2 regions of the Streptomyces sp. NPDC048018 genome follow, and region 2 is predicted to be linked to the other one. Evidence: riboswitches for the same ligand, from Rfam matches in the RefSeq annotation. Region 2 holds a riboswitch; the other holds the start of a gene.
What was found. Region 2 has a riboswitch for glycine ahead of gcvP (aminomethyl-transferring glycine dehydrogenase). Riboswitches for the same ligand answer to the same signal wherever they lie in the genome.

Region 1: another riboswitch for glycine. It lies ahead of gcvT (glycine cleavage system aminomethyltransferase GcvT); the one in region 2 lies ahead of gcvP (aminomethyl-transferring glycine dehydrogenase).

What each region holds. Positions count from the first base shown of each region.
Region 1 covers NZ_JBIDBK010000006.1:319,066-325,322, forward strand. Annotated here, with positions in the region: gene ACGF1Z_RS24635 (L-serine ammonia-lyase) at 202-1,572, opposite strand; gene glyA (serine hydroxymethyltransferase) at 1,738-2,997, opposite strand; gene gcvH (glycine cleavage system protein GcvH) at 3,022-3,399, opposite strand; gene gcvT (glycine cleavage system aminomethyltransferase GcvT) at 3,512-4,636, opposite strand; glycine riboswitch at 4,795-4,893, opposite strand; gene ACGF1Z_RS24655 (AAA family ATPase) at 5,050-5,724, shown strand; gene ACGF1Z_RS24660 (enhanced serine sensitivity protein SseB) at 5,824-6,257, shown strand, end outside.
Region 2 covers NZ_JBIDBK010000003.1:1,017,962-1,024,218, forward strand. Annotated here, with positions in the region: gene gcvP (aminomethyl-transferring glycine dehydrogenase) at 1-1,227, opposite strand, end outside; glycine riboswitch at 1,407-1,505, opposite strand; gene ACGF1Z_RS15785 (PRC-barrel domain-containing protein) at 1,620-1,991, shown strand; gene ACGF1Z_RS15790 (DNA polymerase IV) at 2,225-3,619, opposite strand; gene ACGF1Z_RS15795 (MerR family transcriptional regulator) at 3,798-4,415, opposite strand; gene ACGF1Z_RS15800 (bifunctional nuclease family protein) at 4,624-5,097, opposite strand; gene ACGF1Z_RS15805 (MerR family transcriptional regulator) at 5,151-5,897, opposite strand; gene ACGF1Z_RS15810 (FHA domain-containing protein) at 5,926-6,257, opposite strand, start outside.

The DNA of each region.
Region 1 (6,257 bases), on a different contig from region 2:
CCTGGCGCCGTTCCCGACGGATGTCGCGCCGGGGGCTCCGAGGACGCCCGGGGGCCCGCCGGCCGTGACGGCCCGGCCGGTCTCCGGGCCCCCGCCCTCGACGACGACCGCCCGGGGCCCGGGGGAGGCTTGCGCCGTGGGCATGCGGAAGGCCCCGGTGCCGTGGGGGATCGGGGCCTTCCGTGCCGTCGGGTCAGGCGCTCAGCACTCGATGATGTTCACCGCGAGGCCGCCGCGGGCGGTCTCCTTGTACTTGACGCTCATGTCCGCGCCCGTCTCCTTCATGGTCTTGATGACCTTGTCGAGGGAGACCAGGTGGTTGCCGTCGCCGCGCATCGACATCTTCGCGGCCGTGACGGCCTTGACCGCCGCCATGCCGTTGCGCTCGATGCACGGGATCTGGACCAGGCCGCCGACCGGGTCGCAGGTGAGGCCCAGGTTGTGCTCCATGCCGATCTCGGCGGCGTTCTCGACCTGCTCCGGGCTGCCGCCCAGGACCTCGGCGAGGGCGCCGGCGGCCATGGAGCAGGCGGAGCCGACCTCGCCCTGGCAGCCGACCTCGGCGCCGGAGATGGAGGCGTTCTCCTTGAAGAGCATGCCGATCGCGCCGGCGGCGAGGAGGAAGCGGACCACGCCGTCCTCGTCGGCACCCGGGACGAAGTTCATGTAGTAGTGCAGCACCGCGGGGATGATGCCGGCGGCGCCGTTCGTCGGAGCGGTGACCACGCGCCCGCCCGCCGCGTTCTCCTCGTTCACGGCCATCGCGTACAGAGTGCTCCACTCCATCGCGTGCGCGGCCGGGTCGCCCTCGGAGCGCAGCTTGCGGGCCGAGGTGGCGGCGCGGCGGCGGACCTTCAGGCCGCCGGGCAGGATGCCCTCGCGGGACATGCCGCGGGAGACGCAGGCCTGCATGACCCGCCAGATCTCCAGGAGGCCCGTGCGGATCTCGTCCTCGGTGCGCCAGGCCTTCTCGTTCTCCAGCATCAGCGCGGAGATGGACAGGCCGGTCTCCTTGGTGAGGCGGAGGAGCTCGTCGCCGGTGCGGAAGGGGTACTTCAGGACGGTGTCGTCCGGCACGATCGGGTTCTCGCCCGCGACCGCGTCCTCGTCCACGACGAAGCCGCCGCCGACCGAGTAGTACGTCTTCTCCAGGACGAGCGCGCCCTCGGCGTCGTACGCGAAGACCGTCATGCCGTTGGCGTGGTACGGCAGCGCCTTGCGCCGGTGCAGGATCAGGTCGTCGTCGAACGAGAACGGGATCTCGTGGGCGCCGAGCAGGTTGATCCGCCCGCTCTGCTTGATCCGCTCGAACTCGTCGTCGGCGGTCTCCACGTTCACCGTGCGCGGCGAGTGGCCCTCCAGGCCGAGCAGCACCGCCTTCGGGGTGCCGTGGCCGTGGCCGGTCGCGCCGAGCGAGCCGTACAGCTCCGCCCGTATGGCCGCCGTGTGGGCGAGCAGCCCCTCGTTCTTCAGGCGGCGGGCGAACATGCGGGCCGCGCGCATCGGGCCCACCGTGTGGGAGCTCGACGGGCCGATGCCGATCGAGAACAGGTCGAAGACCGAGATGGCCACGGGGACTCCTTGTGGGGGCTAGACGCCGTTGTCTGCCGGGGTGGTGCAGAACAGCAGGAAGAGCGGGACGGGCGGCAAAGGGGTGGGGCACCGCGCCCACTGTCCAGTGTGCGCGGTGCCCCGGAGTTTTCGTACGAACGAGCGCTGGAACTAAAGCGTACGAAATTACTTCAGGCCGGGGTACAGCGGGTGCTTGTCGGCGAGAGCCGTCACCCGGGCCTTCAGGGCCTCGGCGTCGAAGCCGGGCTTCAGCGTCTCGGCGATGACGTCGGCGACCTCGCGGAAGTCCTCGGCCTTGAAGCCGCGGGTGGCGAGGGCCGGCGTGCCGATGCGCAGGCCGGAGGTGACCATCGGCGGGCGCGGGTCGTTCGGAACGGCGTTCCGGTTGACCGTGATGCCCACTTCGTGGAGCCGGTCCTCGGCCTGCTGGCCGTCGAGCTCCGAGTTCCGCAGGTCGACGAGGAGCAGGTGCACGTCGGTGCCGCCGGACAGGACCGAGACGCCGTGCTGCGTGACGTCGTCCTGGACCAGGCGCTCGGCGATGATCCTCGCGCCCTCCAGGGTGCGCTCCTGGCGCTCCTTGAACTCCTCCGAGGCCGCGACCTTGAAGGAGACGGCCTTGGCCGCGATCACGTGCTCCAGCGGGCCGCCCTGGAAGCCGGGGAAGACCGAGGAGTTCAGCTTCTTGGCGAACTCCTTCTTCGCCAGGATGATGCCGCCGCGCGGGCCGCCGAGCGTCTTGTGCGTGGTGGAGGTCACCACGTCCGCGTACTCGACCGGGTTCGGGTGCAGACCCGCCGCGACCAGGCCCGCGAAGTGGGCCATGTCGACCCACAGGTAGGCCTCGACCTCGTCGGCGATCCGGCGGAACTCGGCGAAGTCCAGCTGGCGCGGGTAGGCGGACCAGCCCGCGATGATCACCTTCGGGCGGTGCTCCTTGGCGAGGCGCTCGACCTCGGCCATGTCGACCAGACCGGCCTCGTCCACGTGGTACGCGACCACGTTGAACTGCTTGCCGGAGAAGTTCAGCCGCATGCCGTGGGTGAGGTGGCCGCCGTGCGCCAGGTCGAGGCCGAGGATCGTGTCGCCGGGCTGGGCGATCGCGAACAGGGCGGCCTGGTTGGCGGAGGCACCGGAGTGCGGCTGCACGTTGGCGTACTCGGCGCCGAACAGGTCCTTGATCCGGTCGATCGCGATCTGCTCGGCCACGTCGACGTGCTCACAGCCGCCGTAGTAGCGGCGGCCCGGGTAGCCCTCGGCGTACTTGTTGGTGAGGACCGAGCCCTGGGCCTCCATGACCGCGACCGGAGCGAAGTTCTCCGAGGCGATCATCTCGAGGGTGGACTGCTGGCGGCGGAGCTCGGCGTCGACGGCGGCGGCGACGTCGGGGTCCAGCTCGTGGAGAGGGGTGTTCAGAAGCGACATGAATCGATCCCTAGGGGGTCTCGGTTAGCCGGCGGTGAAGGCGGTGTACTCGTCGGCGGAGAGCAGGTCGCCCGGCTCGTCCGTGATGCGCACCTTGAACAGCCAGCCACCCTCGAACGGGGCGGTGTTCACCAGCGCCGGGTCGTCCACGACGTCCTGGTTCGCCGCGACGACCTCACCGGTGACCGGGGAGTACAGCTCGCTGACCGACTTGGTGGACTCCAGCTCGCCGCAGTCCTCGCCCGCGGTGACGGTGGCGCCGACCTCGGGGAGCTGGACGTACACGATGTCGCCGAGGGCGTTGGCCGCGTGCTCGGTGATGCCGACCGTGGCGACGCCGTCCTCGACGGCCGACAGCCACTCGTGCTCCTTGCTGTAACGCAGCTGCTGGGGGTTGCTCATGAGCTGATTCTCCTGGATCGGGGGAGTGCTGATGTACGGGGGTCTTACGGGATGAGACGTGTCCTGAGACGAATGCGTCACGTCCGGCGCCGACGGGGCTCGCGCCCCATGATCACTTCTGGCGCTTGTAGAACGGCAGCGCCACGACCTCGTACGGCTCGTGCGCGCCGCGGATGTCGACGCCGACGCCCTCGGAGCCGGGCGCGGCGAAGGCGGCGTCCACGTAGGCCATGGCGATCGGCTTGCCCAGGGTCGGGGACGGGGCGCCGGAGGTGATCTCGCCGACGACCTCGCCGTTCGCGACGACGGACATGCCGGCGCGCGGCACCCGGCGGCCCTCGGCGACCAGGCCGACCAGCTTGCGCGGCGGGGCGGACTCGGCGCGCTCGGCGGCCTTCTCCAGCGCCTCACGGCCCACGAAACGGCCCTCGTTCGTGGTCTTCTCGAACTTCACGACCCGGCCCAGGCCCGCGTCGAAGGGGGTCAGCGCCGTGGTCAGCTCGTGGCCGTACAGCGGCATGCCCGCCTCCAGGCGGAGCGTGTCGCGGCAGGACAGGCCGCAGGGGATCAGGCCGACGTCCTGGCCCGCCTCGGTCAGCGCCCGCCACACGCCCTCGGCGTGCTCCGGCTTCAGGAACAGCTCGAAGCCGTCCTCGCCGGTGTAGCCGGTGCGCGCGATCAGCGCGGGCACACCGGCGACCGTGCCGGGCAGGCCCGCGTAGTACTTGAGGCCGTCCAGGTCGGCGTCGGTGACGGCCTTCAGGATGCCGGGGGACTCCGGGCCCTGCACGGCGATCAGCGCGTACGCGTCGCGGTCGTCGCGGACCTCGGCGTCGAAGCCGGCCGCGCGCTCGGTGAGGGCGTCGAGGACGACCTGCGCGTTGGAGGCGTTGGCGACGACCATGAACTCGGTCTCGCCGAGGCGGTACACGATCAGGTCGTCGAGGATGCCGCCGTCCTCCCGGCAGATCATCGTGTAGCGGGCGCGGCCGTTGCCCACGGTGGAGATGTTGCCGACCAGGGCGTAGTCCAGGAGGTCCACGGCCTGCGGGCCCGTGACCGTGATCTCGCCCATGTGGGAGAGGTCGAAGAGGCCGGCCCTGGTGCGTACGGCGTTGTGCTCGTCGCGCTCGCTGGCGTAGCGCAGCGGCATGTCCCAGCCCGCGAAGTCGGTCATGGTCGCGCCCAGCGAACGATGCAGCGCATCGAGGGCGGTCAGGCGGGGGGCAGTGCTCATGGGGTGGCTCCCGGGTCCCAGGGCGTGCAGGGCACGACGTGCATGACGGTGAGGACGATCCTCCCCATCTGTCATGGAACCTGAGAGGTTCACCGAGGGCATCCTCGGCTTGCACCTTGGGTGGGGACGCGACAGGGCGACCCGCTTTTCAGATCTGCCTCATCCACGCGGTACGGGGCCTGAGAGATTCAAGGGAGGTGCTTGCTCCTTCGGCGCCCGGCGCACTGGGTGCCCCGGAACTCTCCCGCGCGGATTCGAGCGGCCGGTATGCGGTTGTGGGCGCTCGTGCGAGCGCCTGGCGCGCTCATCATTGCACGGCGGGTCCGCGCGGCAAATCGCTTGCGTCTCATTACCGTTTCTTTACACTTCGTGGGCAAGGGTCTCTCCGCAGGACCCGACGGGGGGAGTGAGCGATGACGATCCAGCGCACCGGCGCCTACGCCACGAGCGCGGGCATACCGGTCCAGCGCGCCGGAGCCCGGGCCCGGGCCCGCAGCCGGCGCCGCGCGCGGCTGCTGCGGGACCTCCGCGAGCGCGGCGGACGCACCCCCCGCGTGCTCAGCTTCGAGGCCGGCGACGTCGTGGTCGTCTCCGGGCTGCCCGGAGCCGGCAAGTCGACCCTCATGGGCCGCGCCGCCGAAGGCCGCGCCATCGACTCGCAGGACACCCGCGAGCGCTGGGAGGCCCGGCTGCCCCGGCTGCTGCCCTACGCGGTCTACCGCCCGCTGGCCCGCCTCGCCCACTACGCGGGCCTCCGGCGCGCCCTGCGCTCCGGCGCCGGCGTCGTCGTGCACGACTGCGGCACCCAGTCCTGGGTGCGCGGCTGGCTCGCCCGCGAGGCGCGCCGGCGTGGCGCCGCCCTGCACCTCATCCTGCTCGACGTCGATCCCGAGACCGCCCGGGCCGGCCAGGCGGAGCGCGGCCGCGGCGTCTCCGGCTACGCCTTCGCGAGGCACCGCCGCGCCGTCGGCCGCCTGGTCCGCACCGCCGAGGCCGGCGCCCTGCCGCCGGGCTGCGCCTCGGTCACCCTGCTCGACCGCGACGCCGCCGACACCCTGCGGAGGATCGGCTTCCGTGACGTGTCCTGAACCACTCCCACCCCTTCACGCGTCCTTTTCGGTCACGGAGGCGTCGAGCCGCCGTTAAGGTGCTGACCGCACCGAGTGCCGGGAAGGGGACGAAGAACCGTGAACGTGACGTGGCCGGGCAACGAGCTCGAGGAAGTACTGGCCGCCTCGCTCGGCAACCCCTCCGCCGGCGGCCGGCTCGTCGAGGTCCTCGGCCGCAGCCCCGTCTGGGTGCCGCTGCCCAACGGCGGCGGGCCCGACAGCGCCGAGCTCGACCTGCCCACCCTGGAGATCGACGGCTCGCCCTATGTGCCCGTCTTCAGCTCCGAGCAGCAGTTCCTCGCCATCGCCGGCGAGCACATGTCCTACACCGTCGCCCCCGCCCGCGACTTCGCCCGCGGCCTGCCCCCGCAGCTCGGCATCGCCGTGAACCCCGGCGGCACCGTCGGCGTCCCGCTGCCCCCGCCCGCCGTCGCCGAGCTCTGCCGGTCCGGCCGCACCGCTCTCGACGGGCCCGCCGGCGGCGGCCGCGTCCGCCTCTTCGAGCCCGACTG
Region 2 (6,257 bases):
GACGACGGCGTCGGCACGGCCCGGGACGCGGGCGGTGACGGTGTCGAAGAAGGCGCCCTGGGTGAGCTCGACGCCCCCGGCGCGCAGTCCGGCGGCGAGGATGGCGGCGTACCGGTGGGTGCGCCGCGCGATTCCCTTGAGCCCCTCGGGGCCGTGGTAGACGGCGTACATGCCGGCCATGACGGCGAGCAGCACCTGAGCGGTACAGATGTTGCTGGTGGCCTTCTCGCGGCGGATGTGCTGCTCGCGGGTCTGCAGGGCCAGGCGGTAGGCCTTGTTGCCGTCGGCGTCGACGGAGACGCCGACGAGGCGGCCCGGCAGGGAGCGGGCGTGCTTGTCCTGGACGGCCATGAAGCCGGCGTGGGGACCGCCGAAGCCCATGGGCACGCCGAAGCGCTGGGTGGTGCCGACGGCGATGTCGGCGCCGAGCGAACCGGGCGAGGCGAGGAGCGTCAGGGCGAGCAGGTCGGCGGCGACGGTGACGATGGCACCGAGCTCGTGGGCCTGGTCGATGACCGGCTTGATGTCACGGATGGCACCGGAGGCACCCGGGTACTGCAGCAGCACACCGAAGACGCCGCGCTCGGCGACCTCGGCGGGGATGCCGGCGCTCAGGTCGGCGACGACGACCTCGACCCCGGTCGGCTCGGCGCGGGTCTCGATGACGGCGATGGTCTGCGGCAGCGCGTCGGCGTCGATCAGGTAGACACCGTTCTTGACCTTGCCCACCCGGCGGGAGAGCGCCATGGCCTCGGCGGCGGCGGTGCCCTCGTCCAGGAGGGAGGCGCCGGAGGTGGGCAGACCGGTCAGGTCGGCGACCATGGTCTGGAAGTTGAGCAGCGCCTCGAGGCGGCCCTGGGAGATCTCGGGCTGGTACGGCGTGTAGGCCGTGTACCAGGCCGGGTTCTCCATGACGTTCCGCAGGATGACCGGCGGGGTGAAGGTCCCGTAGTAGCCGAGCCCGATCATGGGGGCGAGCACCTGGTTGCGGTCCGCGAGCGCGCGCAGTTCGGCGAGCACCTCGGCCTCGGTGCGGGCCGCCGGAAGCGCCAGGGCCTCGGTGTTCTTGATGACGTCCGGAACGGCGGCGGCCGTGAGCTCGTCGAGGGAGCCGTAACCGACCTGGGCGAGCATCTTGGCGCGCGCCTCGGCGTCGGGTCCGATGTGCCGCTGCTCGAAGGGAATACCCTGCTCGAGCTCGGAGAGCGGAGTGCGGTTGGCGGTCATGTACGGGGGCCTCCTGGTCGTCACGACCTGCGAGGGGCACCACGGCGCGGGTGCCCGGACGGCCTCCCCCTCTGTCATCCAAACCTGAGAGCTTCACCGGCCCCGCCTCGCGGTGGGCCGGCTTTCACCGTCGGTGAGAGCGGATCGCCGTCGACGCCCGCCCTGCTTTCCAGAGTGACCTCGTCCGCGCGGTACAGGGGCCTGAGAGATTCCGGGGAGGATTTGCTCCTTCGGCGCCTCCGCGAGTTTCCTCCGGAGGACTCTCCCGCGCGGGGTCGACAGCCACAGCCAGCCTACCAGCGCCGTTCCCTCTTCCATCGCTCAAGTGGCCGACATCCCAGATGTGCACTTTCGTTGTGCTTGTAGAGCAGTTGCGACCAGTTGGAGGGACCGTGCAGACCGACATCGATCCGCGCAGCCTGATCGGCCGCAAGGCGTTCGACCGGAACGGGCACAAGATCGGCACCGTTGACGAGGTGTACCTGGACGACGCCACGGGAGTCCCCGAATGGGCCGCCGTGCGCACCGGTCTGTTCAGCCGGGACGCGTTCGTCCCTCTGGAGCCGAGCGACTTCGTGAACGACACCCTCCGCATCCCGTACGACCGCGCCCTCATCAAGGACGCCCCCGACTTCGGCGTGGGCCGCCACCTCTCCCCCGAGCAGGAGCTGCAGCTCTACCGCCACTACAGCATGGCGCTTCCGCCGCCGCCCCAGGACTCCCCGAGGGACTTCGGCCGCCTGGCGGGCCAGGAGGACGCGTAGACAGGACGTGCGGCCCCCCGGGCCGGAGCGGCGCGCGGCCGGCGGCCGAGGGCGGTGGCCGGCACGGGCCGTGCGCGGTGCCGTCGGCTCGGCGGGGTGGAGTGCGGCGGTGGGCGCCCGGCGGGTGGCGTGGCTCGGCGGGGTGGAGTGCGGCGGTGGGCGCCCGGCGGGTGGCGTGGCTCCGCGGGCGGGAGGCGCCGGCCCGCGGCAGTGGGCCGCCCCGGGACGTCCGTCTACGCCGCCGCCCCCGTGGCCCCTCCGGGGACCAGCGGCAGCGGCTCCGACGGCTCCAGGTCCGGATCGTCGACCGGGAAGGTCCTGACGCGGCCCGGCGCGGACGTCGGCTCCTCGAAGCGCACGGTCACCCGCCCGACCCCGCTGCCCTGCACCCACCCGGCCCCGTACTCCGCGTGCCGCACGTCGTGCCCGGCGGCCCACCGCCGCCCGGTGCTCTCCGTGGCCGTCGGAGGGACGGGGGAGGCCGCGGCAGCGGCGGCCGTCTCCTCCGTGCCGGCCGGGCCGCCGGCCTCCTCCCCCGCGAGCTCCGCCTCCCGCGCCTCCGCCTGGGCGAACAGGTCCTCCTGGGTGTAGTCCGTCAGCCCGCTCACGCCGACCCCCAGGAGCCGCACCCCGCCCGTCGTGTCCACGAGCTCCAGGAGCCGTCCCGCGGCCTCCCGCACCACCACCGGGTCGTCCGTCGGCCCCCGCAGCGTCTCCGACCGGGTCAGCGTCGAGAAGTCGTAGCGCCGCACCTTCAGGACGATCGTCCGCCCGGAGTGCCCGGAGCCCCGCAGCCGCGCCACGCACCGCTCCGCGAGCCGCTCCACCTCCAGCCGGATCCGCAGCCGGTCGTGCAGGTCCACGTCGAAGGTGTCCTCGACGGACACCGACTTGGCGTCCCGCTCGGCCACCACGGGCCGGTCGTCGTGCCCGAGGGCCATCCGGTAGAGGGAGGACCCGTGCGCACGCCCCAGGATCCGCACGAGCTCGTCCTCGCCCGCTTCCACCACGTCGGTCACCGTCACGATCCCGGCCCGCCGCAGATGCTCGCCGGTCGCCGGGCCGATGCCGGGAATGATCCGCACCGAACGCGGCCCGAGCAGCTCCCGCTCCGTCCCGGGCTCGATGAGCACGAGCCCGTCCGGCTTGGCCTCCTCGGAGGCGATCTTCGCGAGCATCTTCGACCCGGCGAGGCCGACCGACCCGGTCAGCCCGGTCGTGGCGCGAATGTCCCGGCGCAGCCTCTCCCCCGCCGCCCGCGCGCTCGCGCCGTCGTCGGCCACTCCGCCGGCCTCCAGGTCGACGAAGGCCTCGTCCAGGCTGAGCGGCTCCACGAGCGGCGAGAGCCGCCCGAGCAGCTCCATCACCTGCACGCTGATCGCCCGGTAGAAGGCGAAGCGCGGCACCAGGTACGCCGCGTTCGGCGCGAGGCGGCGCGCCTGGGCCATCGGCATCGCCGAGTGCACCCCGAAACGCCGCGCCTCGTACGACGCCGTGGCGACCACTCCGCGCGGTCCGAGTCCGCCCACGACCACGGGCTTCCCCCGCAGGCTGGGCTTCGACGCCTGCTCGGCGGCGGCGAAGAAGGCATCCATGTCGAGATGCAGGATGGTGGGCGCGGCTCTCACACGTCCGATGCTGCCCTACGCCACTGACAATCGGCCCGCACTCGGGTACGAGCCGCCCACCGCGGCCGGGAACCGGGCCACGTGTCCCGGCCCCGGGGGGACTGCCCCGGGCGCTGGAGGCACCCGGGAGGCCGTTCCCCCGGGGCCGCCGCTCCGGGCCGGTCCGGCGGAACCCGCCTCAGACCGCCCGGTCGCGCCGCCGGCGCGCCAGCTCGTCGGCCGGGTTGTGCCCGATCAGCGTCTCGCCGGTGTCCACACGCTCGCCGTGCAGCTGCGACAGCGCCGACTCGACGTCACGCCACACCACGCCCACGGCGATGCCGAAGACCCCCTGGCCGCCCTGGAGCAGGTCGACGACCTCGTCGGGCGACGAGCACTCGTAGACGGTCGCGCCGTCGCTCATGAGCGTCATCCGCTCCAGATCACGGAAACCGCGGGCCCGCAGGTGCTGCACGGCGGCCCGGATGTTCTGGAGAGCGACCCCGGTGTCGAGGAAACGCTTGACGATCTTGAGGACGACGACGTCACGGAAGCTGTAGAGGCGCTGCGTCCCTGAGCCGTACGCGGGCCGCACACTCGGCTCGACGAGACCGGTGCGCGCCCAGTAGTCCAGTTGGCGGTAGGTGATACCGGCCGCGGCACAGGCCGTGGGGCCGCGGTAGCCGACGGCGTCCACGTCCGCATCCGTGGCCGCGTCCGTTCCGAGGTCGCCCACCCTGCCGTGAAGCGGATACGGACCACTCTCCCCGGGAGCACGCCCCAGGAAGCCCCCTGCCGTACCGTCGCCGCTGCTCATCACGCCGACCCTCCGTCCTTGACCTGCCCACACGAAGGTAGGCAGTCACCAGGGGTGCGTCAACGATCGCCACACTCGGCACGCCGAGTGATAATCACCCTGAGAGTGGTTTCCCGTGCCCTGATCCGGGGAAAGGCTACTCGAATGCTTCGAGGGCACCCCCAGTCACCGCCGGGCCGAGGGCGGCCCGGCGACCGCCGGTCGCCGGCTACTGGTTGCTGGTCCCGAAGTCCTCCGGGGAGATCTGGTCGAGGAACTCGCGGAACTTCTCCACCTCGTCCTCCTGCTCGTCCGGAATCGCGATCCCCGCGTCGTCCAGCACACCGTCACTGCCGTAGATCGGCGACCCGGTGCGCAGCGCCAGCGCTATCGCGTCGGACGGCCGGGCGCTCACCTCGACACCGCTGGCGAAGACCAGCTCGGCGTAGAAGACCCCGTCACGCAGATCCGTGATGCGGACCTCGGTGAGCTCCTGCCCCACGGCCTCGAGCACGTCCTTGAACAGGTCGTGCGTCAGCGGCCTGGCCGGGGCCATGCCCTGCTGGGCGAAGGCGATCGCGGTCGCCTCACCCGGTCCGATCCAGATGGGGAGGTACCGGTCGCCTCCCACTTCACGCAGGAGAACGATCGGCTGGTTGGAGGGCATTTCCACCCGGACACCCACAACGTCGAGCTCGTTCACACAGCAACCCTAGGACGTGCCCGACCGGTTTGGGTAGTCGGGCCGTCCGGAGATCACTGCAGACGGAGCCCGAGAGCGGTCTGGACCAGTGCCGCGTGCAGCCGAACGGAGAGCCCGGCGAGTTCCTTGGCGGTGGCCTCCGCATGGGCCCTGGTCTGCGGATTACGGTGCCGGCGGAGCGGTGCCACCATCTGCTCGACCAGTCCCGCCTCCCGCTCGGCGGCGGCCTTGACGGCCCGCAGATGCCGGGGTTCCAGACCGAATCTCCCCAGATCCGCCACCAGTTTGGCGACGGTCACGGTCTCGGCGTCGTAGCCCCCGCCGTCGGCCTGGGCGATCAGCCCGTACGACTCCCACTCGACGAGCTCGGCCTCGGTCACCTCGGCCGCGGCGAGCAGCTCGGCGCGGCCGAGCCGGGCCGCCGTGGGCCGCTCTGCGCCATCCGTGTCCCAGGCCCCGTCGAGCAGGTCTCGCTGGGGTCCCGGCGAGGGCAGCCGGACCTGCTCACCCCGCTCGAGGGCGTCCAGGTGCTCCCGGATGACCTTGAGGGGGAGATAGTGGTCCCGCTGCATCCGCAGGATCTGGGCGAGCCGCTCCACGTCCCGCGGGCTGAACTTCCGGTACCCGGAGGCGGTCCGCCGGGGCTCCACGAGCCCCTCGGCCTCCAGGAACCGGATCTTCGAGATGGTCACTTCGGGAAACTCGTCGCGCAGCCGGCTCAGCACCGTACCGATGCTGACCAGTCCGTCGCCCGCGGCGGCGGTGCCGAGGCCGGCACCGCCCGTCGGTGTACGCAGCATGGACCTTCCCTGAAGGTTCTCCGGGGCGTCAAGCGCCCCGCAGGCTCGCGAAGAACACGAGCCGGTACTTGCCGATCTGCACCTCGTCACCGTTGGACAGCACGACCGACTCGATCGGCTCACGGTTGACATAGGTGCCGTTGAGGCTGCCGACGTCCGACACCGTGAAGGTGCCGTCCGGCTGGCGCCGGAAGTCCACGTGACGGCGCGACACGGTGACGTCGTCCAGGAAGATGTCGCTCTGCGGATGCCGGCCGGCCGTGGTCAGCTCACCGTCCAGCAGGAAGCGGCTGCCCGAGTTCGGGCCACGGCGCACGATGAGCAGCGCGGCACCGACCGGAAGCGCCTCGACGGCCGCGA